2 regions of the Kineococcus aurantiacus genome follow, and region 1 is predicted to be linked to the other one. Evidence: riboswitches for the same ligand, from Rfam matches in the RefSeq annotation. Region 1 holds a riboswitch; the other holds the start of a gene.
The links. A riboswitch is a leader RNA that binds a small molecule or an ion and turns the genes downstream of it on or off. The one in region 1 is predicted to bind S-adenosylmethionine.
Positions count from the first base shown of each region.

Region 2: it holds a riboswitch for S-adenosylmethionine, as region 1 does, so the genes downstream of both, BJ968_RS07310 (ATP-binding cassette domain-containing protein) here and BJ968_RS04210 (ABC transporter substrate-binding protein) in region 1, are expected to answer to the same signal.

Region 1 is NZ_JACCBB010000001.1:873,162-879,815, forward strand. It holds gene BJ968_RS26315 (Rne/Rng family ribonuclease) at 1-2,302, opposite strand, end outside; SAM riboswitch class I at 2,685-2,775, shown strand; gene BJ968_RS04210 (ABC transporter substrate-binding protein) at 2,996-4,372, shown strand; gene BJ968_RS04215 (carbohydrate ABC transporter permease) at 4,369-5,319, shown strand; gene BJ968_RS04220 (carbohydrate ABC transporter permease) at 5,316-6,131, shown strand; gene BJ968_RS04225 (LLM class flavin-dependent oxidoreductase) at 6,146-6,654, shown strand, end outside.
Region 2 is NZ_JACCBB010000001.1:1,521,593-1,528,246, reverse strand. It holds gene BJ968_RS07325 (TIM barrel protein) at 1-296, shown strand, start outside; gene BJ968_RS07320 (MetQ/NlpA family ABC transporter substrate-binding protein) at 438-1,346, opposite strand; gene BJ968_RS07315 (methionine ABC transporter permease) at 1,336-2,154, opposite strand; gene BJ968_RS07310 (ATP-binding cassette domain-containing protein) at 2,151-3,155, opposite strand; SAM riboswitch class IV at 3,305-3,414, opposite strand; SAM riboswitch class I at 3,553-3,635, shown strand; gene sfnG (dimethylsulfone monooxygenase SfnG) at 3,647-4,792, shown strand; gene BJ968_RS07300 (N-acetylmuramoyl-L-alanine amidase) at 4,847-5,641, shown strand; gene idi (isopentenyl-diphosphate Delta-isomerase) at 5,661-6,191, shown strand; gene BJ968_RS07290 (membrane dipeptidase) at 6,236-6,654, shown strand, end outside.

The DNA of each region.
Region 1 (6,654 bases):
TGCGGCCCAGGGCCTTGGCGAGCTGCTCGTCGACGCGGTGGTGCTCGAAGACGTCCTGCGGGCCCTCCCAGCGCTCGAGCCGGTCGGCCAGGTCCGGGGCGACGTCGGCGACGTAGCCGTGGACGGCCTCCCACGCCGCGTCGCCGGAGACGACGACCCGGCTGAAGTCCTCGTTGAACACGTCGCGCACGACGCGGACGGTCAGGTCGGGCTCGCCGTGCAGCAGCTGCGGCGCGTTCTTGCTGCCCGCCTTGGCCTGGATGGCCTCCCAGGTGGCCTGCAGGCGCTGGACGTCGGCGCGCAGCTCCTCCTCGGCCACCCCCTCGGCCGCGGTGCGGACGATGACGCCCGCGCCCTGCGGCACGACCTCCTTGAGGACCTTCTTCAGGCGGGCGCGCTCGGTGTCGGGCAGCTTGCGGGAGATGCCCGTCATCGACCCGCGCGGGACGTACACGAGGTAGCGGCCCGGCAGCGAGACCTGGCTGGTCAGCCGCGCCCCCTTGTGCCCCACGGGGTCCTTGGTGACCTGCACCAGGACCGGGTCGCCGGACTTCAGCGCGGCCTCGATGCGGCGCGGCTGGCCCTCCAGCCCGGCCGCGTCCCAGTTGACCTCACCGGCGTACAGGACGGCGTTGCGCCCCTTGCCGACGTCGACGAAGGCGGCCTCCATGCTGGGCAGCACGTTCTGCACGCGGCCGAGGTAGACGTTGCCGACCATGGTGGTCTGGGCCTGCCGGGCGCCGTAGTGCTCGACGAGGATCCCGTCCTCCAGGACGCCGATCTGCGTCTTGTCGTCCTCCTGGCGCACCACCATGACGCGCTCGACGGCCTCGCGGCGGGCCAGGAACTCGGCCTCGGTGAGGATGGCGCGCTTGCGGCCGGCCTCCCGGCCCTCGCGGCGGCGCTGCTTCTTGGCCTCCAGGCGCGTCGAGCCGCGCAGCGCGGTGATCTCGTCCTCGCCCGTGCCGCGGGCGCTGGAGCGGCGCGGCTCGCGGACGCGGGTGACGGTGTTCGGCGGGTCGTCCGGGGAGGAGGAGTCCTCGCCCTCCGAGGACCCCCCGCGGCGACGGCGGCGACGGCGGCGGCGCGAGGAGCCCGAGGACTCCTCGCCCTCGTCGGTGTCGTCCTCGTCGGTCTCGGCGTCCTCCGCGGCGTCCGGGGACGTCCCGGCGTCGGTCTCGTCGGCGTCCTCGTCGGCGTCGTCGTCGGCGCTGTCGTCCGTGCTGTCGTCCGTGCTGTCGTCCGTGCTGTCGTCGTCGCGGGTGCGGCTGCGCCGGCCCCGGCCACCGCGGCGGCGACGGCGGCGCGGCGCACCGGTCTCGTCGTCCTGCGCGTCGTCCCGCGCCTCGTCCTGGACGTCGTCCGGCGCCTCGTCCGCGGCGTCGTCGTCGGAGGTCCCGTCGAGGACCTCCTCGAACTCCTCCTCGACCGCGTCCTCGTCCAGCGGCTCGGCACCGGCGAAGCCGAAGAGGCCCGGCGGCGGGCCGGCCGGTGCGGAGGCCCGGCGGGAGCGGCGGGCCGGGGCGTCGGCCTCGGGGGCCTGGAAGAACAGGGCCGTGGCCCGGGCGGCGGCGTCGGCCGCCCGGTCGGCGTCGGTCTCGCGGGGGGCGCGCCCGCCGCGGCGGGCCAGCCCGGCCGCCCGCAGCAGGACGGGGTCGTCCATGAGGTCGGCGGCGGAGTCCTCCCCCGCGGGCTGCTCGGCGGCGGCGACGGGCTCGACGGCGGGCTCGGGGGTGGGCTCGACGACGGGCGCCTCCTCCACCGGGGTGTCCACGGCGACGGCGACGGCCTGCTCGGGCGTCACGGCCGGCGCGGGCGCGGCGGCCTTGCGGGTGCGGCGGCGGCGGGCCGGCGGCGCGGCCACCTCCTCGGCGGCGGGCTCGGCGACGGGCTCCACAGCGGGCTCCGCGACGGGCTCGGCGGCGACCTGCGCGACGGGCTCGCTCTCCGGGGCCGCGACGGGCGCGACGGGCGGGGCGGCCACCTCGTCGGCGACCGGCGCGACCGGTTCGGGGGTGGCGACCTTGCGGGTGGCCCGGCGGGCCCGGCGCTTGGGCGCCTCCTCCACCGGGGCCGCCTCCGGCGCGGCCGGGGCCTCGGCGGCGGGGACCTCGGCGGGGGCCGGCGCGGGCGCGGCGTCCGCGGCCGGGACGGTCGCGGGGACGGTGCTCACGACGGGCTCGACGTGCGCGGGAGCCCCGGCGGGACGGCTGGCGGCCCGCCGGCGGCGCGGCCGCGTGGTCGGGGCGACGTCCTCCGCCGTGGCGGGGGCTGCGGTGTTCTCTTCAGGTGTGGTGCTCACGGGTGCTCCGCTTCGCCCGCAGCGCCCGCTCCACCGGTGAACCCCGCGGACGCTCGGGCGTCCTCGTCGGATTCGTCGGGCGGGTCGTCCCGCACCCGACGGAAGTCCTCGGTGCACCGGGGAGGTTCGCGCGACGCGTGCTCCCCCCGGGCCGCCGGCGGTCGACGCCCGGTGAGCGGGCCGGGGCGCCTGCGGGGCCCTTCCACTGGACCGCGGCGCTGCCCGGGTCCGCGCGCTGGGCGGCGGTCTCGTCGGCGGGCCGGGCGCCCGGTGTGGGGAACGCTCGGCCACGGTCAGTGTCGCACAAGCCCGACCAGGTGACCCTGCCCACACGTCAGCGGGGCATCGCCACGGCGGCACGGCGTCCGCTACGCTCCGATCAACACCATCCAGAGTGGCCGAGAGACCTGGCTCGTTGACGCCACAGCAACCACCGCGCGAGCGGCAGGTGCTCCCGCCAGGGGCGATGGAGGACTCGAAGTGATCAGCTGCACCCAGCTCACCCGGCGCTACCACGTCGACCTGGCGCGCACGGCCTCCATGGCCTGTCGCCCCGGCGCGTCGATGCGGCGGGGGACGTCGCGCGCGGCCTGACCGGCCGCCCCACCTCCCCCCGAGTCCTCAGACGAGCGCGCCGTCCTCCGCGCGCACCCCCCGACGGACGTCCCGTCCGCCTACCCCCGGAGCTCCCCCATGCCCGCACCTGGTCGCACCCCCCTGCCCGCGAGCACCCGCCGCCTCCTGGCGTCCCGCCGCCGCGTCCTGTCCGGCGCCCTGGGCGTCGGCGCCCTCGCCGCCACCGGTTCCCTGGCCGCCTGCGGCGACGGCAGCAGCGGCTCGGAGCTGGCCGCCGAGAAGGCCGTGGACCTCCAGGGCGCGACGCTGAAGCTCATGGTCAACCAGCCGCACGTGCTGGCCTTCACCGACCTGCTCGGCAAGAAGTTCGAACAGGAGTTCGGCGGCAAGCTCGAGGTCACCGCCATCCCCTACGACCAGCTGACGAGCAAGCAGATCCTGGACGTGCAGGGCGGCGACGGCGAGTTCGACGTCTTCGACTACTTCTACTTCGGCCTCGGCGAGCTGGTGGACGCCGGCGCCCTGGTCGACCTCACCGACTGGATCGGCGCCAACGCCGACATCGCCACGGACGACTTCCTGCCCTCGATCTACGACCCGTACACGCTCATCGACGGCAGGCGGTACGGCCTGCCCTTCGACGGCGACACCCACGTCCTCTACTACAACGCCGAGGTGTTCGAGACGTACGGCGTCGAGCCGCCCACGACGTGGGACGAGTACGACGCCGCTGCGGAGAAGATCACGAAGGACTCCGGCGGGAAGGTGTACGGCGCGATCGTCGAGGCCCAGCAGGTCCCGATGATCCTGGGCTGCTCCTTCATCAACCGCCTCGCCGGCTACGGCGGCACCCTCGTCGACGCCGACGGGAAGGCGGCCTTCAACGGCGAGGAGGGCCTGGCCGCGCTGCAGCACCTCGTCGACGTGTCGCCGAACGCGCTGCCGACGCCGCTGCAGACGGGCTTCGACCAGGCCAACTCCGCCTTCCTGTCCGGCCAGGGCGCCATGCTCGACACCTGGACCGACCTGGGCCTGAAGGCGCAGGACCCGGCCAGCTCCAAGATCGTCGACAAGTGGGGCGTGGTCACGCTGCCCGTCGGGGGGAGGAACACGACCCCCCGCACGGCGCTGGACGCCGGGTTCGGCCTGGGCGTCTCCTCGGCCTCCGGGCAGCAGGACAAGGCCGCCGCCTTCGTGAAGTGGGCGACGAACGAGCAGAACAACTTCCTGCTGGCCTCCACGGCCGGCTCGGGCATCGACCCCGCGCGCAAGACGGTCCTGGACTCGGCCGAGTACGCCGCGGCCGCCGGCAAGGCCACCGACGTCATCCGCGAGGGCCTGGACGGCGACCCGCTGGCGTGGCCGTCCCAGCAGGGAGCGCCCAAGGCGCTGCAGGACCTCGTCGACCAGCTCGCGCTGGCCATCCAGGGGCAGGTCGAGCCGCAGGCGGCCCTGGACGAGGCCGCCGAGAGCTGGGGGAAGACGCTCGGATGACCCAGCTCCTCGACGGACGCGGGACCCTGCCGCGGCAACGCGGCAGGGTCCCCGGGCGCGCCGTGCCGGGACGCCACCGCCCCGGGCACGTCTCGACGTGGCTGGCGGCGCCGAGCCTGGCGGGCCTGGCGCTCATGCTCGTCTACCCCACGGTGTTCGTCGTGGCGCTGGCGGTGACGAAGTCGTCGCTGGCCCGGCCGCTGCAGCGCTTCACCGGGACCGACAACCTCGTCGAGGCGTGGGAGTCGCTGGCCTTCGCGGGCTCGCTGGTCCGCTCGGTCGTGTTCGCCGTCCTCGCCGCCCTGGCGGCGACGGCCCTCGGGGTGGTCCTGGCGCTGCTGCTGCACGCGCGGGGGACGCGGTTCGGCGTCGTCGGCACGATCCTGCTGCTGCCCCTGGTGACCCCGCCCGTCATGGTGGGGGTGGCCTGGAAGCTCATGCTCGCCCCCGTCGGCGGGGCGTTCGGCGGGCTGTTCTCCGCGCTGGGGTTCCCCGGCGCCAACCCGCTGGGTGACAGCGTCGGCGCGTTCGGCGCGCTCGTCGTGATGCACGTGTGGCAGTGGACGCCGCTGGTGACGCTGCTGGTGTTCGCGGCGCTGCTGGGCGTGCCCGAGGAACTGCGCGAGGCCGCCGCCCTGGACGGGGCCGGGGCGTTCCGCTCGTTCACCCACGTCGTGTGGCCGGTCATCGCCCCCAACGTGTTCTCCGTGCTGCTGCTGGAGCTGGTCATCGGCCTGAAGGTCTTCGACCTCGTCACGGTCGTCACCCAGGGCGGTCCGGGGGTCTCGACCATCGTCAGCAGCTTCGAGATCTTCCGGACGGGGATGCGCGGCAGCTACGAGATCGGCACCGCCGCCGCCGAGACGCTGGTCTTCGGCCTCGTCGTGGGGGTCCTGACCACCGTCGTCACGCTGCTGCGGGCGCGCGCCGTGCGGGCCGACCGGTGAGCGCGGTCCTGCGCCGCGGGGGGCTGCGGGTCGCGCTGGCCGCCGTCGCGCTCGTCGCGCTGCTGCCGCTGCTGTTCCTCGTCTCGCTGTCGCTGCGCAGCGTCGACGACATCGCCAACGGCGGCTGGCTGCCGACCGCGTTCGTGTGGTCGAACTTCAGCAAGGCGTTCTCCACGGTCCCGCTGTCGACGATGCTCGTGAACTCCTGGGTCGTCGCGATCGGCGCCACCGTCCTCACCTGCGTCGTCGCCGTCCCCGCCGCGTACGTCACGGCACGGGCCGGGGCGCGCGGGGAACGGCTGCAGACGCTGCTGCTGGCCAGCTACTGCGCGCCGCCGATCGTCGCGGTCCTGCCGCTGTACTACCTGCTCAAGCAGGCCGACCTGACGAACTCCGCGCTCGGGCTGGTCCTGGTCAACGGCCTGGCCAACGTGCCGGTGGCGGTGTGGCTGCTGGACGGTTTCGTCCGGCGCGTCCCCCTCGAGGTCGAGGAGGCCGGCTGGGTCGACGGGCTGTCCACCACCGGCGGGTTGCGGCGCATCGTGCTGCCGCTGCTGGCCCCCGGGCTCGTGGCGGCGCTGCTCATCTGCCTGTTCCTGTCCTACAACGAGTTCCTGTTCGCCGTGTCGTTCTCGCAGAGCACCAGCAGCCAGACCCTGCCCGTCGGGCTGTCGCTGTTCCAGGGCGACCGCACCGTCCAGTTCGGCCAGCAGGCCGCGGCCTCGCTCGTCGGGATCGTCCCGATGTACGTGCTGGCGGTCGTGGCCCAGAAGTGGCTCGTCGGCGGGCTGTCCGCCGGGGCCGTGAAGTGATGGAGGAGACCCCCGTGACCGAGCCCCGACGAGTCCACCTCAACGCCTTCGACATGACCTGCGTCGGGCACCAGTCCCCCGGCCTGTGGCGGCACCCCGACGACCAGTCGCACCGCTTCGACGACCTGCGGTACTGGACGGAGCTGGCGAGGCTGCTGGAGCGCGGCAAGTTCGACTCCCTGTTCATCGCCGACGTGCTGGGGGTCTACGACGTCTACAAGGGCGGCCCCGAGACGGCGCTGCGCGAGTCCACCCAGGTGCCCGTGGGCGACCCGATGCTGGCGGTCTCGGCCATGGGTGCGGTCACCGAGCACCTCGGGTTCGGCGTCACCGTCTCGCTGACGTACGAGCAGCCGTACTCCTTCGCCCGCAAGATGGCGACGCTGGACCACTACACGAACGGGCGCGTCGGCTGGAACGTCGTCACCAGCTACTTGGAGTCGGCCGCGAGGAACCTGGGGTTGTCGACGCAGATCTCCCACGACGACCGGTACGAGCTGGGCGAGGAGTTCATGGAGGTCGT
Region 2 (6,654 bases), 650 kb from region 1:
GTTCCCCGCAGTTCGGCGTCCTGCTGGACGTCTACCACTCCCGGGTCGAGTCCGAGGACCTCGTGCAGGTCCTCGCCCAGGCCGGCCCGCTCGTGCGGTACGTGCAGGTCGCCGACGCCCCCGGCCGCGGCGAACCGGGCACAGGGTCGATCGACTGGGCCGCCACGTTCCGGGCGCTGACCGCGGCCGGCTACGACGGCCCGGTGGGCCTGGAGTACTTCCCGACCGTGCCGTCCGAGGAGTCCACCCGCCACCTTCGCGCGGTCCTGGCGGACCTGGGGGCCCTCGCCCGCTGAGGCCCCGCCCCCCTCACCTCGACCCACCTCCACCCGCCCGACCCACCTGGCCGCCCGCGTTCCCCGCTCGAAGCACGGTTCGGGCCCTCGAGAGACTCCCTCGAGGGCCCGAACCGTGCTTCGAGCGGGAAGAGGCGGGGGTCAGGCGCCGTTCAGCGGGAGCAGGACGCCGGCCACCTCGGGGTTCGTGGCGAGGTACTCCTGGACCTTCGGGTCCTGGAACGTCTCGACGAGCTTCTCGATGTTCTCGGTGTCCTTCCACCGCGAGCCGATGGTCAGCTGACCGGCGAACTCGTCGGGGGCGGTGGGGGCGAAGATCTGCTGCTCGATCGGGATCTTCGCCGCGAGGTAGTACTCGGTGTACCCGACGGCCCCGTCCAGGTCGGGCAGGGCGCGGGACTGGGCGCCGAAGTCGAGCAGCGTGAACTTTAGGCCCTTCGGGTTCGTGGCGATGTCGTCCACCGTGGCGGAACCGACGTCGGTGCCGGGCTTCAGCGTGATGAGGCCGGCCTCCTGCAGCACGAACAACCCCTGCGACTCGTTGGCCGGGTCGGAGTACAGCGAGATCGTCCCGCCGTCCGGGATCTCCTCGGGGCTCTTCCACTTGGCCGACCACAGCCCGAAGCCCCACCGGAACACGGGGGTGGCGGCCTCCTCGCGGAAGTCGGGGTTCGCCTGCAGCACCTGACCGAGCCAGAGCTCGTGCTGGTAGATCGTGCCGGCGACCTCACCGTCGCTGACGGCGCGGTTGATGGTGTTGGAGTCGGCCAGGGCCTTGAACGCGACCTTGATGCCGTGCGCAGGGGCGACCTCCTGCGCGACGTACTCGATGAGCGCCTGCTCGCGGGCGTTGCCCTCGGCGGTGGCGACGTACAGCGTCGCCCCGGCCTGCGTGTTGGCCGTCTCCTCCCCGCCGAGGCGGGGGACGACCAGGGCGGCGGTGACCCCGAGGGCGACGACGGCACCCCCGGCGACGAACGGCCAGAGCCGCCGCCGGCGGACCTCGAAACCGTGGTCGTCGGTGGGGGTGGGGCGGGTCTCAGTGGACAAGGGTCTCCTCCGTGGCGGGGGTGGTGGCGGGGGTGGTGGCGGGGGTGGTGGCGGGGGTGCTGGTGCGCGCGGTGGCGCGGCGGCGCCGGGAACGGCGGCGGGTGCGGGGGTCGGCGGCGCGGGCGACGGCGTCACCGACGAGCTGGACGGTCGCGACGAGCGCGACGAGGACGACGATGGTGGCGATCATCACGGCGTGGTCGAAGCGCTGGTACCCGTAGGTGACGGCGACGTAGCCGATGCCGCCCGCGCCGATGGTCCCGGCGATGGCGGAGTACTCGATCATCGCGATGGTGTTGATGGTCAGCCCGCCCACGATCGAGGGCGCCGCCTCGGACAGCTGCACGGACGTGATGACCTGCAGCGGTGAGGCGCCCGAGGCCTGCGCGACCGTCACGAGGTTCGGCGGCACCGAGCGCAGCGAGTTCTCCACGATGCGGCTGAAGAACGCGGTGCCGGCCAGGACCATCGGCACGACGGCCGCCCGGATCCCGATGTTGGTGCCCGTGACGAACCGGGTGAAGGGCACGAGCGCCGCCATGAGGACGAGGAACGGCAGCGATCGGCCGGTGCTGACGACCCAGCTCAGCGCGGTGTGCGCGACGCGGTTCTCCAGCAGCCCGCCAGGGGCCAGGTTGTGGACCAGGACCCCGATCGGGACCCCGAGCAGGACGACGATCGTCATGACGATCCCGACCATGAGCAGGGTGTCGAGCAGGGCGGGGGCGATGAGGGCGGGGATCTCGTCCAGCGGGGTGTCGAGACCGGACGCCGCGGGCAGCGCCAGGGGGGACGCGGAGGGGATCACACGAGGTCCAGTTCACGGTCGGCGGGGGCGACCTGCGCGTGCAGGCCGCGGCGGGTGAGGGCGGTGCGCAGGTCGGCCGGGTCGACCGAGCGCGGCACCCCGAGGGTGGCGTGGCCGACGGTGGTCCCGGCGACGGTGCCCACGGAGGCGCCGAGCAGGGCCAGGTCGTGGCCGAGCTCGCGCGCCGAGCTGGTCAGCCAGTCCGCGGGGACCCCGTCGCCGCGGTAGTGCACGTCCCACACGACGAGCCCGGTGGCGGCGTTGACGGGCCGCCGGGGCAGCAGCGCCGCCCCGACGGGGGAACCGGGGTCGCGCAGGACGTCCAGCAGCGGGGCCGACTCCACGATCCGGCCGTGGTCGAGGCGGGCGACGGCGTCGGCGACGTCGACGACGGTGTCCATCTCGTGGGTGATGAACAGGATGGCCAGGCCGAGGTCGTCGCGCAGTTCCCGCAGCAGCGCCGTGATCGACGCGGTCGCCTCCGGGTCCAGCCCGGACGTCGCCTCGTCCGAGAGCAGGACGGTGGGCCGCAGCGCCAGGGCGCGCGCGATGCCGACGCGCTGGCGCTGCCCGCCGGACAGCTCGTGCGGGTAGCGGTCGGCGTGACCGGCGAGGCCGACGCGCTCGAGCAGCTCCGCGACGCGGCGGCGGCGGTCGCGGGGCACGACGCCGAGGTAGCGCAGCGGCAGCTCCACGTTCTGCGCGGCGGTGCGGCGGGTCTGCAGCCCGTCGGACTGGAAGATCGTGCCGATGCGGCGGCGGGCCGCGCGCAGGCGGTCCCCGCGCAGGTCGGTGAGGTCCTGACCGGCGACGACGACCGACCCGGACGTGGGTCGCGTCAGCAGCGTCACGCACTGGGCGAGGGTGCTCTTGCCGGCGCCGCTGGGGCCCACGACGGCCGTGATGCTGCCGGCGGGGACGGTCAGGTCGAGGTGGTCCAGGACGGTGGTGGCGTGCGGCGGGTCGCCGTACGTCTTGGTGAGGTGGCGCAGTTCGATCACGTCGTCCTCCGGGGCGGCGTCGATGAGCTCGTCGGGGCGTGCGGGAGCGACCGGGCGCGCAGCTGCGGCTCGGTGCGGGGGTCCTCACGGGGGAGGGTCGGGGCGTGCTCAGCGCGAGCGGCGACAGGCCTTCGTCACGTCGGTCTCCCGGGTCGTCCTTGCCCACGCCTCCCGTGGACCTGGTCCTCACCCGGAGCACCCCACGACGGATCAGGGTTGCCGGCCAGCGAGCCGGGGCTTGACGCTGGCGCTCATGACCTGTCTCGACCATGACAGGTCCGCGCCGACGGCGTCAAGCGCTTCGGCGTCTCCGACAACCGTTGTCCCCCAACCGGTCGGGGCCGGGTACCGGAACGTTCGGCTGCACGGGCCGTCCGCGGCGGGGTACGCTGCGGTGATCCCATCCAGAGCGGCTGAGAGACCTGGCTCGACGACGCCGCAGCAACCCCACGGGGGTGCTACCGCCAGGACCGATGGAGGACGGCACACCGATGTCCCTGCACGAGCCCCTGAAGTTCGCCTACTGGGTCCCCAACGTCTCGGGGGGCCTGGTCGTCTCCACCATCGAGCAGCGGACCAGCCACGACCCCGCCTACAACGTCGAGGTGGCCCGCGCCGCCGAGCGCGTCGGTTTCGAGTACGCCCTGACGCAGGTGCGCTACCTCGCCTCCTACGGCGCCGACGCTCAGCACGAGTCCACGTCGTTCTCCCTGGCGCTGCTGCTGGCCACCGAGCGGCTCAAGGTCATCGCCGCGGTGCACCCGTTCTTCTGGCACCCCGGGGTGCTCGCCAAGTTCGCGGCGACCGCGCAGGAACTGACCAACGACCGCCTGGCGCTGAACGTCGTCTCGGGGTGGTTCAAGAACGAGGCGACGCAGCTCGGCGTCACCTGGCACGAGCACGACGACCGGTACCGGCAGTCCGAGGAGTTCATCGAGCTGCTGCGCGGGGTGTGGAGCGAGGACGGCTACAGCCAGTCCGGGGAGTTCTTCAACGCCTCCGACATCACGTTCCGTCCCCAGCCGAAGGTCGCCCCGGAGCTGTTCCAGGGCGGGAACTCCACTGCGGCGCAGGCCATGGCGGGGCGGGTCTCGGACTGGTACTTCATGAACGGCAAGTCGATCGCCGACGCCGCCGCCGGTGTGCGCGAGGTCTCGGCCCAGGCCGCGCTGAACGGCCGGTCGATCCGGTTCGGGATCAACGGTTTCGCGGTCGTGCGCGACACCCGCGCCGAGGCCGAGGCCGTCCTGGAGGAGATCATCGCCAAGGCCGACCGCGTCAAGGTCGAGGGTTTCGGGGCGGCCGTGCAGGAGGCCGGGAACGCGACGAAGGACGGCAAGGGCATGTGGGCGGACAGCGAGTTCCGCGACCTCGTGCAGTACAACGACGGTTTCCGCACCGGCCTGGTGGGGACCCCCGACGAGGTCGCCCGGCGCGTGCTGGCCTACCGCCTCGTCGGCGTCGACCTGCTGCTGCTGGGTTTCCTGCACGTCAAGGAGGAGGTCGAGGCGTTCGGGGAGCTCGTCATCCCGCGCGTGCGCGAGCTCGAGGCGCGGCTGGCGGCGGGGGAGGACCTGCAGCTGGGCGCCGAGCTCGACGCGGCCGTCGCCGCGGCGACCACGCCCGTCCCGGCCTGACCCCGCGCCGGGAGCCACCACGCACCCCCCGCCCGCCCGTGGCAGGCTGGGGCTGTGCGGCGGCTCCCGGTCCTCCTCCTCGTGGCGGCGCTGTGCGCCTGCTCCGGGCCCGCGCCGGCCGCACCCGCCGCGCCCCCGGTCAGCGGCGCCGCGCCCGCCGCGGCGCCCGTCCCGCCGGCCCCCGTGGTCGTCCTGGACCCGGGGCACAACGGCGGCAACGCCGCGCACCCGGAGCAGATCGCCGCGCCCGTCCCCGCGGGCGGCTTCGAGAAGCCCTGCAACACCACCGGGACCGCCACCGACGACGGGTACCCCGAGCACGCGTACGCCTTCGACGTCGCCCTGCGCGTCGCGGACCTGCTGCGCGCCGGCGGCGTCACGGTCGTGCTGACCCGCACCGACGACACCGGCGTCGGGCCCTGCGTCGACGCCCGCGCGGCCCTCGCCAACGACGCCGGCGCGGCCCTGGCGGTCTCGATCCACGCCGACGGTGCCCCCACGACCGCCACCGGCTACCACGTCGTCGAACCCGGGCCCGCGCCCGACGGCGGGAACGCCGCGGTCCTGGACGCCTCCGACGTGGCCGCGCGGGACCTGCTGGCGGCGTTCGGCGCGGCGACGGGCCTGCCGCGGGCCACCTACCTGGGCGACCTCGTCGAGCCGGGCCTGACGCGCCGCACCGACCTCGCCGGCCTCAACCTCGCGCGGACCCCGTCGGTCCTGCTGGAGTCGGGCAACATGCGCAACGCCGGGGAGGCCGCGCTGATGACCGACCCGGCCTGGCGCCAGCGCGCCGCGCAGGGGGTCGCCGACGGGGTCACGGCGTTCCTCGCGCGCAACACCCCCTAGGAGCGCTTACGGTGCGGGGGTGACCCTCGCGCCCGCAGACCCCGCCGTGGAACTCGTCGTGCTCCTGACCGACGACGGCACCCCGTGCGGCACCGCGCCCAAGGCCGACGTGCACCACACCAGCACCCCGCTGCACCTGGCGTTCTCCTGCTGGGTCTTCGACGACGCCGGCCGCACGCTGCTGACCCGCCGCGCCGCGGTGAAGCGCACCTGGCCGGGGGTGTGGACGAACTCGTTCTGCGGCCACCCCGGCCCGGGGGAGGAGCCGGCCGAGGCCGTCGCCCGGCGCGCCGTGCAGGAGCTGGGGACGCCCGTCACGGCCGTGGAGCCGCAGCTGCCGATGTTCCGCTACCGCGCGGTCATGCACGACGGGACCGTGGAGAACGAGATCTGCCCGGTCTTCTCGGCGCGGCTGGACGGGGAGCTGGACCCCGACCCGTCGGAGGTCGACGGGTCCCGCTGGGTGTCGCTGGAGCAGCTGCGCGCCGAGGTCGCCGCCGACCCGACGCCCTTCAGCCCGTGGATGCTGCTGCAGCTGCGCGAGCTCTGAGCGCCCGGGACGGCCGCCGCCGGGCGGGGGAGTACGTTCCCCCCGTGCTCGACCTGCGCGACGACGTCCTGGAGGACCACCCCGTCTTCGACGGCCACAACGACCTGCCCTGGCGGATCCGCGAGGACTACGGTTCCGACCCCGTCGCCGCCGGTCTCGCCGCGGGACAGCCGTCGCTGCACACCGACGTCCCGCGACTGCGGGCCGGCGGGGTGGGGGCCCAGTTCTGGTCGGTGTTCGTCCCCTCGCACTGGGACCACCCGACCGCGGTGACCGCCACGTTCGAGCAGATCGACCTCGTCCGCCGGCTCGTGCTGGCCCACCCCGACGTGTTCCGCTGGACCCCGACCGCGGCCGACGTCCGGGCCGCGGTGGCCGACGGGCTCATCGCCTCGCTGCCCGGCGCCGAAGGGGGGCAGAGCATCGCCGGTTCCCTGGGGGTGCTGCGGGAGCTGCGGCGCGC